4 regions of the Nonomuraea sp. NPDC050394 genome follow, and region 3 is predicted to be linked to each of the others. Evidence: riboswitches for the same ligand, from Rfam matches in the RefSeq annotation. Region 3 holds a riboswitch; each other region holds the start of a gene.
What was found. Region 3 has a riboswitch for cyclic di-AMP ahead of ACIBKY_RS39800 (C40 family peptidase). Riboswitches for the same ligand answer to the same signal wherever they lie in the genome.
Positions count from the first base shown of each region.

Region 1: another riboswitch for cyclic di-AMP. It lies ahead of ACIBKY_RS11810 (CHAP domain-containing protein); the one in region 3 lies ahead of ACIBKY_RS39800 (C40 family peptidase).
Region 2: another riboswitch for cyclic di-AMP. It lies ahead of ACIBKY_RS33945 (C40 family peptidase); the one in region 3 lies ahead of ACIBKY_RS39800 (C40 family peptidase).
Region 4: another riboswitch for cyclic di-AMP. It lies ahead of ACIBKY_RS31355 (hypothetical protein); the one in region 3 lies ahead of ACIBKY_RS39800 (C40 family peptidase).

Region 1 covers NZ_JBITIO010000002.1:815,651-819,084, forward strand. The annotation lists gene ACIBKY_RS11800 (hypothetical protein) at 1-592, opposite strand, end outside; gene ACIBKY_RS11805 (aldo/keto reductase) at 677-1,501, shown strand; cyclic di-AMP (ydaO/yuaA leader) riboswitch at 1,654-1,790, shown strand; gene ACIBKY_RS11810 (CHAP domain-containing protein) at 1,804-2,499, shown strand; gene ACIBKY_RS11815 (oxidoreductase) at 3,141-3,434, shown strand, end outside.
Region 2 covers NZ_JBITIO010000010.1:134,238-137,671, forward strand. The annotation lists gene ACIBKY_RS33940 (ROK family protein) at 1-999, shown strand, start outside; gene ACIBKY_RS33945 (C40 family peptidase) at 1,528-2,040, opposite strand; cyclic di-AMP (ydaO/yuaA leader) riboswitch at 2,185-2,330, opposite strand; gene ACIBKY_RS33950 (3-isopropylmalate dehydrogenase) at 2,430-3,434, shown strand, end outside.
Region 3 covers NZ_JBITIO010000013.1:182,524-185,957, reverse strand. The annotation lists gene ACIBKY_RS39810 (M48 family metallopeptidase) at 1-142, opposite strand, end outside; gene ACIBKY_RS39805 (hypothetical protein) at 139-828, opposite strand; gene ACIBKY_RS39800 (C40 family peptidase) at 898-1,374, opposite strand; cyclic di-AMP (ydaO/yuaA leader) riboswitch at 1,439-1,602, opposite strand; gene ACIBKY_RS39795 (class I SAM-dependent methyltransferase) at 1,856-2,488, opposite strand; gene ACIBKY_RS39790 (LysR family transcriptional regulator) at 2,559-3,434, shown strand, end outside.
Region 4 covers NZ_JBITIO010000009.1:10,080-13,513, forward strand. The annotation lists gene ACIBKY_RS31345 (aldo/keto reductase) at 1-537, shown strand, start outside; gene ACIBKY_RS31350 (DUF5302 domain-containing protein) at 610-810, shown strand; cyclic di-AMP (ydaO/yuaA leader) riboswitch at 975-1,112, shown strand; gene ACIBKY_RS31355 (hypothetical protein) at 1,329-2,132, shown strand; gene ACIBKY_RS31360 (alpha/beta fold hydrolase) at 2,158-3,021, shown strand; gene ACIBKY_RS31365 (DUF4032 domain-containing protein) at 3,066-3,434, opposite strand, start outside.

The DNA of each region.
Region 1 (3,434 bases), on a different contig from region 3:
CGCGGTGCACGAGCCCGTTGCGGACCAGCGAGGTGCCGAGCACGACCGTGCGCTCCACCGGGCCGGGCGAGCGCAGGGGCTGCGCGCGCAGCCAGCCGAAGTCGTGGGAGACGAGGTCGATGCCGCGCTCGCGCACGGCGCCGGCGAGGTCGTCCTTGACGGGCAGCGCGGTGAACACCGCGGTGCTGGAGGCGGCCAGCCTGAGCGCCGCCGCCGTCCCGAGGACCCTGCGCGGCAGTCCCGCCTTGTGCCTGGCCCTCAGCAGCGCCCGATACGGCCCCGCGGCCAGCAGTTCAAGCAGCCGGAGCGTGGCCAGCCCGTCGTCCACGATGACGATGCGGCCGGGCCGCGAGGTCAGCCAGCGCAGCTGCACCCGCCCGGAGAAGGCGTCACCGACCACCTGGACCGGCCGCGGCATCTCCTCGCTCGGCCTGGCCAGCTCAAGCCCGTCGGGCAGGTCGAGCCCGGCCAGCTCGCGACGGGTGGCCACGAGTGCGCGCTGACGCGCCCTCGGCACGATGACCGTGCGCTCACCGAGCAGCCCGGCGTGGTGGGCCTCGACGGCGCAGAGCATCTGGAGCGGCGATTCCACCCAAGCCCATTGCTTCTTCACGACGGGTTCAAGCTAGCCCGGTCGCCTTAAGCCGCAGGGAACGCCATGTGAACAATGGGTCGCATGAACTCGCTGCTGCTCAACACCGACGGTGTGCAGATCCCGCAGCTCGGCTTCGGAGTCTGGCAGGTGCCCGACGACGAGGCCGAACGCGCGGTCGCCACCGCGTTTCAGGCGGGGTACCGCCATATCGACACCGCCAGGCTCTACTACAACGAGGACGGGGTCGGCCGCGCCTTCCGGGAGTCGGGGCTGCCACGGGAGAAGGTGTTCATCACGACCAAGCTCTGGAACGCCGACCACAGCCGCGCCGAAGAGGCGTTCGAGGAGAGCCTGGCCCGCCTGGGCCTCGACTACGTCGACCTCTACCTCATCCACTGGCCGGTTCCGGATCAGGACAAATACCTCCAGGCATGGAAGTCCCTGGAAAAGATCTACCGAAACGGCCGGGCGCGCGCGATCGGCGTATCGAACTTCGGCGTGGAGCACCTCACCAGGCTCATCGACGAGGCCGAGATCACCCCCTCGATCAACCAGATCGAACTGCACCCGAACTTCCCCCAGATCGAGCTGCGCGCCTTCCACGAGGCCAACGGAATCCTCACCGAGGCGTGGAGCCCGCTGGGCCAGGGCAAGGGCCTGCTGAACGACCCCGCGCTCGCCACATTGGCCGGAAAACACGGCAAATCGCCCGCCCAGATCGTGCTCCGCTGGCACATCCAGCTCGGCAACGTGGTGATCCCCAAATCGGTCACGCCGGCGCGGATCAAGGAGAACATCCAGGTCTTCGGCTTCACGCTCGACCCGGAGGACATGGCTGCCATGGGAGCCCTCAACAACGGCACCCGTCTGGGACCTGATCCGGCAAATTTTAACTGGATGGGATGACCGGCTGGTGCGGCCTTTTGGCCGCACCAAGCCTTAGATCGTCATTTATGAGTTTGTAATCCCCTTGCCCCATGTATTACCTTCAGGTCATCCAAGGCATACGTCCGGGCTACCCGTTCGTTGCCAGACCATCGCACACACATCACAGGCTTTGCCTGTGACCGCTGAATCCGCACCCTCGCGGAACCGGGGACCCAGGTCCTTTGGGGTGAATCGGCGCCTCGCGCCGTAGGGCAGCTTCCATGCCCGAACCCGTCAGCTAACCCGGTAAGCGGCATGGAAGCAAGGAGTCACCCCACCCGATGGCGAAGCATCGTCTTACCCGTGCCCCCAAGATCGACCTCACCCGCGCCGCTCTCGGCGTGACCATCGCCGCCACCGCGGCGTTCGCGACACACCCCGCCCAGGCCGAGACGCACGCCGCGTCCGCCGCCGCCGCGAAGGGCGTCCCGGAAACCGTCGTCCAGGCCGAGCCCGGCAAGAAGGCCGGCAGCGACAGGCCGAAGCCCACCGCGGCCCAGGTCCTCTCGCTGGCCAAGAAGCAGATCGGCACCCGCGAGGACTCCAGGGGCGGCGGCACCAAGTTCCAGAAGTGGTACATGTCCTCCCCCCGCGCCGCCGAGACCATCAAGCGCGACGGCGGCAACCGCCAGGCCTACCTGAACGCCGCATGGTGCGCCATGTTCGTCAGCTGGGTCGGCGAGGAGACCGGCGCCCGCACCACCGTCGGCTGGGACGCCTACACCGTCACCCACGCCAAGTGGTTCAAGAACAACAACCGCTGGGGCGTCGGCGCGAAGCCCGGAGCCGTCGTCTTCTTCTCGTGGAGCGGCAGCAAGAGCCTCGACTCCATCAACCACGTCGGGTTCGTCATCAAGGACAACGGCAACGGCACCATCACCACCGTCGAGGGCAACACCGGCAACGGCAAGGTCGAGGAGCGCGTCCGCCCCACCTCCCAGGTCGTCGGCTACGGCTACCCCGACTACTCCGCCTGACCTTCCCCTCCTTCCCCCCACTCTCCCTCCCCAGGAACGGCGCGCCCCCTCCCCCCGGGCGCGCCGTTCCCCTTCTCCCCTTCTCCTCCGCGCCCCCGCCCCTGCGGCCCCCTGGCGCGCCCCTCGCGTTCGTACCACTCCCGCGCCCCCTCGCCCGCGCCGCCCCGTCTCTGCACGCCCCTCTCCCGCCTTCCCCGCGCCTCTCCGTTACGGCAAGCCCCCGCCCCCGCCTCCCGCCGCAGTGGGTGGGCGCCGATCGCCGGGCGCCGCGCACGTCGGACGGGGTCCCCACCGCCACGACGCCCCGCCGGCCCCCTCCCACGGCCCCGCACGCGCAACCCCCGCAACCCGCCCGTGCCCCAGGCCCTGGCCGCAACCCGCCCGCGCCCCACACCCCGGCCCACCCGCGCCCCACACCTTGGCCCGCAACCCGCCCGTGCCCCGGCCCTGGCCCGCAACCCCGCCCGCGCCCCACACCCCGGCCCACCCGCGCCCCACACCTTGGCCCGCAACCCGCCCGTGCCCCGGCCCCGGCCCGCGGGTCGCGCTCCCCGGGACCCTCAAGTCCCGTCCCCGCGGAGTCTGATGACCGGGGAGGGAGTGGGCGGGTTAGGGTGACGGTGATCACATGTGGAGGCGTCATGGGATGGACCGCAGCGGACATCGGCGACCTGTCAGGCCTGGCCGCCGTGGTGACGGGAGCCAACAGCGGCATCGGGATGATCGCCGCGGGTGAGCTGGCCAGGCGCGGCGCCGCCACCGTGCTGGCCTGCCGGGACGTCGCCAAGGGCGAGGCCGCCGCCCAGCTGGTGAAGAAGGCGGCTCCTCACGCCTCGGTGGAGGTCAGGCAACTTGACCTGGCCGATCTGGCCTCGGTCCGCGCGTTCGCCGCCGCGTACACCGGCGGGCTCGACGTGCTGGTCAACAACGCGGGT
Region 2 (3,434 bases), on a different contig from region 3:
ACGGGCGTGGGCATGGGCATAGTCGTCAACGGCGAACTGTACGTGGGCGCCAGGGGCGCCGCCGGCGAGGTCTCCTACCTCCCCGCCACCGACGACCTCCCTCCACCCACCCCAGAACCCCCAACCCCCAACCCCAATCCCCCAACCCCCAACCCCCCAGCAACCAACCCCGGCCCCAACCCGCCAGCAACCAACCCCAACCCCGGCACCAACTCCGGCCCCAACCCCGGCACCAACTCCGGCACCAACTCCGGCCCCAACTCCGGCACCAACTCCGGCACCAACTCCGGCACCAACTCCGGCACCAACTCCGGCACCCGAGCCACACCTGCCGCAGGGTCTGCGCCCGGCAGCCCGCTCCCTCCCGGCGTTCCCGGCACGGGGCCCGCGGGTGAAATGCGGTCCGCGCCCGATGTCCGGCGTGCTTCCGAAGCGAGCTTCCCCGACACGCGGCACACGCCCGATACACGGCCCGCGCCGGATCTGCCGTCCGAGGCTCCGGGTGCCGGATCTGCCGGGGCATCGGTTCGGGCCGCGCGAGAGGCGTTCCCCGGTGTGGTGCAGGCGGTCGGCGTGGACCATGGGGATGCGAGTGTGCGGGAGCACGGGGCAACCGAGACCGTGGCCGCGGCGCCGGGAGTGGTGCGGGCGGCACGGGCCGCAGGGCTGTCCCTGGGAACGGCCAAGGAGATCTTCGCCGCCGCGGAACGGGGTGATCCGGCAGCGCTGTCGGTCGTGGCAGCGGAGGGCCGGCGGATCGGCGGGCTGCTCGTGGCGGTGGCCGCCGTCCTGGACCCGGAGGTGATCGTCCTGTCCGGCGGCGTAGGACACAACCTCGACCTGCTGGGCGACGCCATCCAGCGCCGAATCGGCGAACTGGGCCCCCTCCGGCCCACGATCGTGGCCAGCGCTCTGGGTGACAGCGGGGTGTTGCTGGGCGCGGTCGCCCATGCGAGAAGCCGCGCCTGGGACCTGATCTTCTCCACCCGTATGGGCTGAGATCAGCGGGGGCACGCCGGGCACCGCCTTGTACGTGCGCTTGTTACGGCGGCCGGCCATCCCCGCTGGACGACCGTCTCCCTGGACAGACAGGTCCACGTGCGGCGGGTGGGGGTGGGCGGCTTGCCGTAGGAGAAGACCATTGCGGTGACAGACCCCACGCGCGACAGAACCGCACGCAGGAGAAGCCGCGCGAGAGCCCGCGCGAAGGATCTGTGGGCGGGGTGGCCGCGACAGGGCCCGCGCGCGAAGGATCTGTGGGCGGGGAAGCCGTGACAAAGGCCCGCGCGAAGGATCTGCGGGCCGGGGAAGCCGTGACAAGGCCCGCGCCGAAAGATCTGTGGGCCGGGGAAGCCACGATAGGGGCCTGCACGCGGGAGATCGTGGTTTCTCCCGTGCGTGAGAGATACCACGCACGGGAGAAACCGCGACAGAGCACGCCGCGACGAGCCGACGGCCGACGGGTCGGCGGGTCGGCGGAATCGGTGGAATCTGAGGGTCAGAAGATGGTTGGGAGGAGCACGCGCGTCACAGCGTGGCGGTGGGCATGACGGGTGCGGGTGCTTGGCGGAGTTTTTCGAGCTGGGTGGTGAGTTTGACGCCCGCCGGATCCGGGCGCACGGCGCCGACGAAGGCGCGGCGGCGCCAGGCGCTCAGCTTTTCCTCCTTGACCACGTCACCGGTACGCGGCGAATGCACCATGTGACCAGGCCGGGAGATCATGCCCACGTGCCCCAGTCCTGAGAAGAAGACCAGGTCGCCGGGCTTCAGGTTCTTCCAGCTGATCTTCCGGGAGAACGCCGAGTACTGCTGGGCGGCGGTGCGGGGCAGTTCGATCCCCGCGCTTTCGTAGGCGCGGAGCATGAGGCCGGAGCAGTCGTAGCCGCGTTTGGTGGTGCCGCCCCAGACGTACGGGGTGCCGCGCTTGTCCATGGCGTAGGCCAGGGCTTTCTGCCAGCTGGGCTTGGGGGTTCGCCGCTCCTGGATCTCCTTGAGGTCCTGGCTGGTCAGCGTGACGTCGTAGGGGTCGACGGTGCTCACGGGGGCAGCGGGAGAGACCGGGGATGCGGGGGATACGGGGGATGTGGGGGATGTGGGGGATGCGGTGGCGGGGGATGCGAGGGTGGCCGCGGTGACACCGGTGACAGTGATGAGCGCAGCGGTCGCGATGATGCGAGACAGGGGAATGTCCTTCCACACGGCCTACCGGGTTAGCTGTCGGGCTCGGGCCTGGAAGTAGCCCTACGGCGTGGTAAGCGCCGATTCGCCCCAATGGGGGAGGTGGGTCCCCGGCTCCGCGCTACGGTGCGCGGATTAGGCTGGTGGGACTCTAACGAAACAGTCAAAAGCGTGCAAATCGGGCAAAATGGAGTGTCCGGAAAATGAGATGGGTTGCTCGGCAGGCGAGACGAACCGGTAAGGTACCGCCCATGGAGTCGCGTAGCATTCGCCTGGCCGTCATCCCCGGAGACGGCATCGGTACCGAGGTCGTGACCGAGGGCCTCAAGGTTCTCGAGGCGGTCGGTCCCAAGTTCGACATCACCGAGTACGACCTCGGCGCGGACCGCTACGCCAGGACCGGCGAGGTCCTACCCGACTCCGTGCTGCGGGAGCTGCGCGGCTACGACGCGATCCTGCTCGGCGCCGTCGGCGACCCCCGCAAGGTGCCGCCCGGCCTGCTGGAGCGCGACCTGCTCCTGCGCATCCGCTTCGACTTCGACCACTACGTCAACCTGCGCCCGGTCAAGCTGCTGCCCGGCGTCGCGACGCCGCTGGCCGACACACCGGCCGAGAACATCGACATCGTCGTCGTGCGCGAAGGCACCGAATCGCTCTACGCCGGCACCGGCGGGGCCATGCGCAAGGGCACGCCGTACGAGGTGGCGACGCAGGAGTCCATCAACACCGCCTACGGTGTCGAACGCGTCGTCCGCTACGCCTTCGCCAAGGCGCAGAGCCGCCCGCGCAAGAAGCTCACGCTGGTCCACAAGACCAACGTGCTCACCTTCGCCGGTGACCTGTGGCAGCGCACCTTCGACCGCGTGGCCGAGGAGTACCCCGAGGTCACCACCGACTACGTGCACATCGACGCGGCCACGATGTTCTTCGTCAACCAGCCCGAGCGCTTCGACGTGATCGTCACCGACAACCTGTTCGGCGACATCATCACCGACCTGGGCGCCGCGGTGGCCGGCGGCATCGGCCTCGCGGCCAGCGGCAACATCAACCCCGAAGGCGCCGCGCCGAGCATGTTCGAGCCGGTGCACGGCAGCGCGCCCGACATCGCCGGGCAGAGCAAGGCCGACCCGACCGCCACCATCCTCTCGGTCGCCATGCTCCTGGACCACCTCGGGCTGACCGCCGAGGCCGCCCGCGTCGAGCAGGCCGTCGCCGACGACATCGTCGAGCGCCTCTCGCGCACCTCCGCCCGCACC
Region 3 (3,434 bases):
CGACCTGGGGCGCTCCCGGCGGCAGCGCCCGCCACGGCGTGGTGAACGCGGCGACCGCGACCACGACGGCGCCGAGCACGGCGGCGGCGATCCCGGCCTGCCGGCGTATCCGCGCGGGGGCCTTGTCCCGCTGATCGGTCACTCGAGTTCCTCCCGTAGATAGGCGCGCCACCCGGCGACGAGCTCGCCGGACGGCAGGGGCAGAGCCCGTTCCACGCCCAGCCGCCGCGCGTCGCGGTAGAGCCTCACCAGCCTGTCCTCGCCGAAGCGCGCGGCCAGGAAGCGACACGCCAGCCAGGCCTCCTGGTAGGACTGTGCCAGCCGCGCGGCCCCGGGCGCGAACGCGTCCGCATCCGGTAGATCCCTGGGCACCTGGCCCGCTCGTATCTCGGTGGCCAGTTCGGCGGCCGCCACCGGTACGGCCAGGCCGGCGTCCTTGTAGGCCACGTAGTCGGCGAAGCCCTCGTACAGCCAGGCGGGCAGCCCGCCGGTGCCCGCGGCGACGTGGGTGAGCTCGTGGGCGAGGACGACGTCGCGTCCGGTGGGGGTGAGTTTGGCGTAGTTCTCCGGGATCACGATGACCCGGCCGTCGTGGGCGATCGCGGCCAGGCCCTCGACCGAGTCCACGCCGGCCGTCCGGGCCGCGTGTGCCGCGTTCTCGGCCAGTTCGACGCTGGGCCGTACGGGCTGGCCGAGGATCGCCGCGACGCGCACCGCCGCCCGCTCCGCGCGCCGCTGAAGGTCTCCTGCCTCGGGAGCCCGCTCGGGGGCGCAGCCCAGCGCGAAGACGAGGAGGGCCGCCAGCGCGGCGCGACGGCTCACGACCACGGCCCCGATGGTAGCCGGACGCGCGAAGGCCCCGTCCCGGGAGGGGACGGGGCCTTTCGGACCGGGCGACTACAGACCGGGCCGGACGGCTCCCGCGAAGGACGACTTGCGCCATCCGCCGAGCCGCTCGATGCGCACCCGCTTGCCGGAACTCGGCGAGTGGACCATCTTGCCGTTGCCGACGTACATGCCGACGTGGCCTCGACCGCGGAAGAACAGCAGGTCACCCGGCTGCAGAGACTTCCACGAGATCTTCTTCTTGATGCGCGCGTACTGGCTGTGCGTCACGCGGGGGATCTTGACTCCGGCCTTCTTCCAGGCGTACTGGACGAGACCGGAGCAGTCGAAGGCGCCGGGTCCCGTTCCGCCGTAGCGGTACGGGTCGCCGATCTGCGCCCTTGCCGCGGAGACGGCCTTGCGGGCCTTGCTCTTCTGCCGCGCAGTCGTCGACTGCGTCGCCGTCTTGGCCGAGGTGGTGGTCTTGGCCGTGGTACGCGCCTGGGCCGCCGGGGCATGGAGGGCGAACCCTCCGGCCGTCACGGTCATGGCGAGTGCCGCGCCACCCAGGACAAGACGGGGGTTGTGCAGGGAGGTAGACAGGATTTCTCCTTGGTTCTTCCACGAACGCCTACCGGGTTAGCTGACGGATTCGGGCCTGGAAGTCGCCCTACGGCACGCTGAACGTGCCGATTCACCCCTTGATCCCGGGGGAATGGGATCGGTGGTTCCCCGGCTCCGTGCCTCCTGGCTGCACGGACTCGGCAGGTCGCGGCCCCTGGTCGTACGGGGGCGACCGGCGGATCTCTATGGGTCCTCATCGAGCCCGGACGGGGCCGATGCCGGTTCGCGGCGCCATGGCTTGTTCGCCGCGACGCCAGAACGTACTCCCGGGTTCACGACCCGGCAAAGTCCTGGCAAAGCTGTAAAGATCAGATAAAGGACCCTGTCAGGACGGGAACTCCTGCTGGGCAACGGGGTCCCGTTACGCAAATGTGACCCTCCTCACACTTGGAGCTCCAGGGGTGAGTCAGGTCCCATCCGCCCCTCCTGTCACACGCGTCACAGCGGTCAGCCGGAAGCCGGTCGGCGTGTGCCGTACCTCTTCGATCTCCTTCAGCCGCGCGGCGTGCTCGCCGCCGAGATAGCGGAAGAGGTACGGCACGCGCCGCGTCAGCCGGATCTCGAAGCGGGCGGCGATGGCGTCGAGCATGTCCCCGGCGGGCGAATGATCGACGTGCGCCTCGCGCCAGCGGGTCACCGGGTCGCGCTCGGGCTCGTCGAAGCGGCCGAGCAGGGTTCCGGCGTCGTAGAACCAGGTGGCGGCGGCCTCGTCGGCCCAGTCCCAGGCGAACTCATCCACGACGAGCAGCCCGTCCGGCCTCAGCAGCGCGGCCACCCGGTCGAGCGCGGCCTCCAGCGGGTGCATGTGGTGCAGCGACAGTGACAGCACGATGACGTCGAACGGGTCGTCCTCGTAGAGCGTCAGGTCGGCGCGCTTGGCGGGCACTCCCGCCGCGAGCGCCGCGGACGGGTCGAGGTCGATGGCGGTGACGTCGTGGCCGCGCGCGATCAGGGCGCCGGCCAGCGCGCCGTCGCCGCAACCGGCGTCGAGGACGCGGGCGGGGGCCTCGGGCAGTTCGGAGAGAATCCAGGTGTCCATGCCCCGATCGTGCAGCGGCCGAGCCATGCACACCACTGCGGGTTCTGCATGAAAGACATAAGCTCCATGCATGCTTGACGTCTGGTCGCTGAAGGTGCTGTCAGAGGTGGGGCGGCTCGGGTCGTTCTCGGCGGCGGCCGAGGCGCTGTCCATGACCCAACCGGCCGTGTCCCGGCAGATCGCCGCGCTGGAGCGCCGGGCGGGGGTGTCGCTGTTCCATCGCCTGCCACGCGGCGTACGGCCCACCGGCGCCGGGCAGGCGGCGCTGGAGCAGGCCGCGCACGTGCTCGACGGGATCGCGCTGCTGGAGACCCGGCTGGCCGCGCACGCGTCGGGCGAGCAGGGCCGGGTGCGCGTCCAGGCGTTCCCGAGCGCCGCCACCGCGTTCGTGCCCGAGTGCTTCCGCCTCTTCGCCGCCCGCCACCCGGCGGTCGAGCTGTCCCTGACCGTCGGCGGCGGCGCGTCCGCCGTCCTCGCGGGAGAGGCCGACCTCGCGCTGGTCACCTCGTGGGACCCCGCGCCGGCCGGCCTGGACCTGGTGCCGCTGCTCGACGACGAACTGCTCGTCGCACTGCCGGAAGGTCACCCGCTGGCGGCCGGGGAGAGCGTGCGGCTGCGTGCGCTGGCCGGGCAGGCGTGGATCGACGGCAGCCACCCCGACTGCCTCGGCCCGCTGTCGGAGCTCGCCGCCGCGCTGGGGGCGCCGCCGCGCGTCAGCCACCTGTGCGACGACTGGAACGGTCGCCAGGGGCTCGTGGCGGCGGGCGTCGGGGTGATGGTGTTCCCGTCGATCGCGGGCGGCGCGGCCCTGCGCCCCGACATCCGGCTCCTGCGGCCTGAACCCGCCCTGCCCGCGCGCCGCGTCTTCGCCGCCGTCCTGCCCGCGCCCGGCCGCTCACCGGCCGTGGAGGAACTGCTGCGGACCATGCTCGGGTACGGCAGGCCG
Region 4 (3,434 bases), on a different contig from region 3:
AAGCGGGCCTGCGACCGCTCGCTCAAGGCGCTGGGCGTCGAGTCGATCGGGCTTTACCAGCATCACCGGCCCGACCCGGCGGTGCCGTACGAGGAGTCGATCGGCACGCTCGTGGACCTGCTCGACGCCGGGAAGATCCGGATGGCCGGGATCTCCAACGCGAACCCGGCCCAGATCAGGCAGGCCAACGAGATCCTCGGCGGGCGGCTGGTGAGCGTGCAGAACCAGTACTCGCCGAGCTTTCGCGGCAGTGAGCCGGAGGTGGACGTCTGCGAGGAGATCGGCGTGGCGTTCCTGCCCTGGGAGCCGCTGGGCGGCATGAACCACGTCGGCCGGCTCGGCCGCCGACACGCCGCCTTCGGAGAGGTCGCGGCCGAGCGCGGGGTCTCCCCGCAGCGGGTCTGCCTGGCATGGGAGCTGGCCAGGAGCCCGGTGATGATCCCGATCCCCGGCTCCAGCCGCCCGGCGACGATCCTCGACTCGCTGGCCGCCGCCGACCTGGAGCTCACCGAGGAGGAACTGGCCAGGCTGGGCTGACGCGGTGCCCGGTTTCGCGTCAGGTCGGCCGTCGTGCGAAGCTGTTGTGGTCCCCAACACCAGGAGGTCCTCATGGCGGAAACACCGGAGCCGGAAGTCAGCGAAACTCCCGAGGACGAGATGAAGCGCAAGTTCCGGGAGGCCCTGGAGCGTAAGCGCAATCAGCACTCCGACTCGGGTGCGGGTGGCAGGGGCACGGATCAGTCAAAGATCCACGGCGCACACGGCCCTGCTGCCAGCAAGCGTTCGTTCCGGCGCAAGAGCGGCGGCTGAGTCGGCGTTCTGAGGGGGTACGGCTTGGCCGTACCCCCCTTTTTCTTGACCTTCTTAGGTAGATCTTCGCCCGTTTCATGGCGATTGTTTTGCTTTTGCTCTCTTTGGCACTTACAGTCCTAAGCGTTACCAGCTGGCGACCTGGCCCTTCATCAGGAAGAGGCGGCCGGCTGGCGCCGAATCCCGTACCCGCGGGAACCGGGGAACCAATGTTCCTTGGGGTGAATCCGACGTACGCGTCGGTAGGGCATCTCCACGCCCGAACCCGTCAGCTAACCCGGTAGGCGCGATGGAGAGGACTGATCTTTTCATGCACCACCGCGATGAGCCCCCATTCCGCGTAGTTTCACCCGCCGCCTACTGAGCGGCCCCTTCCCCAGGCTTACCCCCCGCGCTTCCGCGTAGCGTCCGTTCGGCTTTGTGCCCGGCTACGCCGCTTTGACGAGCGCATTTCCCCGTCCCCGCACAAAGGACTTCTCTTCTTCATGTCTTCCCGCTTTGGCATGCGTTCTTTCACCATGCTCGCCTCCGTTGCCGTCATCGGCGCGGTCACCCTCAGCACCGGCGCAACCGCACACGCGGATGACTTCTCCGAGAAGAAGCCCCTTCTCAAGGGCTCCACCACCGCCTCCTACTACTGGGACGACGCCTCCGGCCGCAACGGCGACACCGGTCTTCCCGCCTCCGGCAAGCCCATGCAGAAGGGCCTGGCCGCCAGCCCGAGCTGGCCCCTCCTGACCGAGGGCTACGTCATCTACAAGGGCAAGAAGGAGCCGTTCTTCGTCGGCGACCGCGGCCCCGGGGTCCCCTCGAACAGGGGCATCATGCTCGACCTCGACGCCAAGACCTTCGCCTCGCTGACCGGCGGCAAGTTCAACTCCAGCTCGCTGACCGTCGACGGCGTCGGCGGCCAGGGGCACATCAAGATCGACTACGTCATCACCAAGTGGGGCCCCGGCGTGGGCAAGAAGAACCACCCCGTCGCCTTCTCCACCGGCGCCTGGTCCCGCAAGGACGCCAGGCCCGCCACGCCCCCGGTCGTGACCGCGGAGGAGAAGACCGAGAAGAAGGACGAGAGGCCCGAGACCCCGGCCGCTCCCGCGCAGGTCGCCGAGAAGGCGCCCGGGAAGGCCCCCGCGCAGACTTCCGCACAGGCCTCCGAGCGGGACAAGGCGCCGAAGGCCGAGCTGGCCGCGGCGGTCACCACCCGCGAGACCGAGTCGAACGGTGTGGGCGGACTCGCCCTCATCAGCGCCCTGGCCCTCCTGAGTGGCGGCATGTTCCTGGCCCGCGGCCGCATCCGCAAGGCGTTCGACCGCTGACCTCTTTACTCATGAGGAACAGAATGTGATTCTGTTCCTCATGGGTCAGCGCGCCGCCGTCAACGGCATCGAGATCGTCTACGACAGCTTCGGCTCGCCACAAGCACGGCCGCTGCTGCTCATCATGGGCCTCGGCGCCCAGCTCATCCACTGGGACGAGGAGTTCTGCGAGCTCCTCGCCGAGCAGGGCCACCACGTCGTCAGGTTCGACAACCGCGACGCCGGTGAATCCACGCATCTTCACGAGGCGGGCGTTCCGGAATTCGGATCGCCCGCTTCGCCGTACCTGCTGGCGGACATGGCGCGGGACGCGGCCGGGCTGATCGACGCGCTCGGCTGGCCCGCCGCGCACGTCGTCGGCGCGTCGATGGGCGGCATGGTCGCCCAGCAGCTCGCGCTCGACCATCCCGGACGGGTGCGCACGCTGACCTCGATCATGTCCACGCCCGGACCGCAGGTCGCGCCGCCCACGCCGGAGGCGAGCGTGACCCTGATGTCGGCTCCGCCGCCCGACCGCGCGGCCGCGATCGCGCTGGCCCAGCGGACCTGGGGGGTGATCGGCTCGCCCGGGTACGACCTGGACACCGAGCGGATCGCCCGGCTGGCCGGGCTCGCCTATGACCGGGCGCACGACCCGGCGGGAACGGCCCGGCAATTGGCCGCCATTCTGGCCTCCGGTGACCGGACCGAAAGGCTGGCTCGGCTGGCCGTACCCACGCTTGTCCTGCACGGAGAGGACGACGTGCTCATTCCGGTCGCCGGCGGCCACGCAACCGCTGCGGCAATTCCGCGCGCAAGACTGGTCACGTTCCCCGGAATGGGGCACGATCTGCCCAAGCCACTCTGGTCGCGGATCGTGGAAGAGATCACGAAACACACGGCCGGGTGACCCGCGTCGCGCGGCCGTTCCCCCACGGCGGCCGCGCGACGTCCTCAGATCGTGGGTTCGTCCGGCAACAGTGCCTTCTCGTCCGGCTTGTGGATCAGCACCTCGTCGATGTACGACTTCACCGCCGCGCTCAGCCCCACGTCGCTGCCGGCCGCCTCCGACAGGTACCACCGGTGGTCGAGCACCTCGTGGAACACCTGTGCCGTGTCGAGCTTGCGGCGCAGGTCGGCCGGGATCGCCTCTATCGTCGGCTGGAAGGCCTCGGCCAGCCACCGGTGCGCCACGATCGCCTCGTCCTCGTGCCGCAGGCCCTTGGCGACGCGGAAGCCGTCCAGGTCGTTGAGCAGCCTGCGGGCCTGGTTCTCCTCCACGTCCAGGCCGGTCAGGCGGAGCAGGCGGCGCTGGTGGTGTCC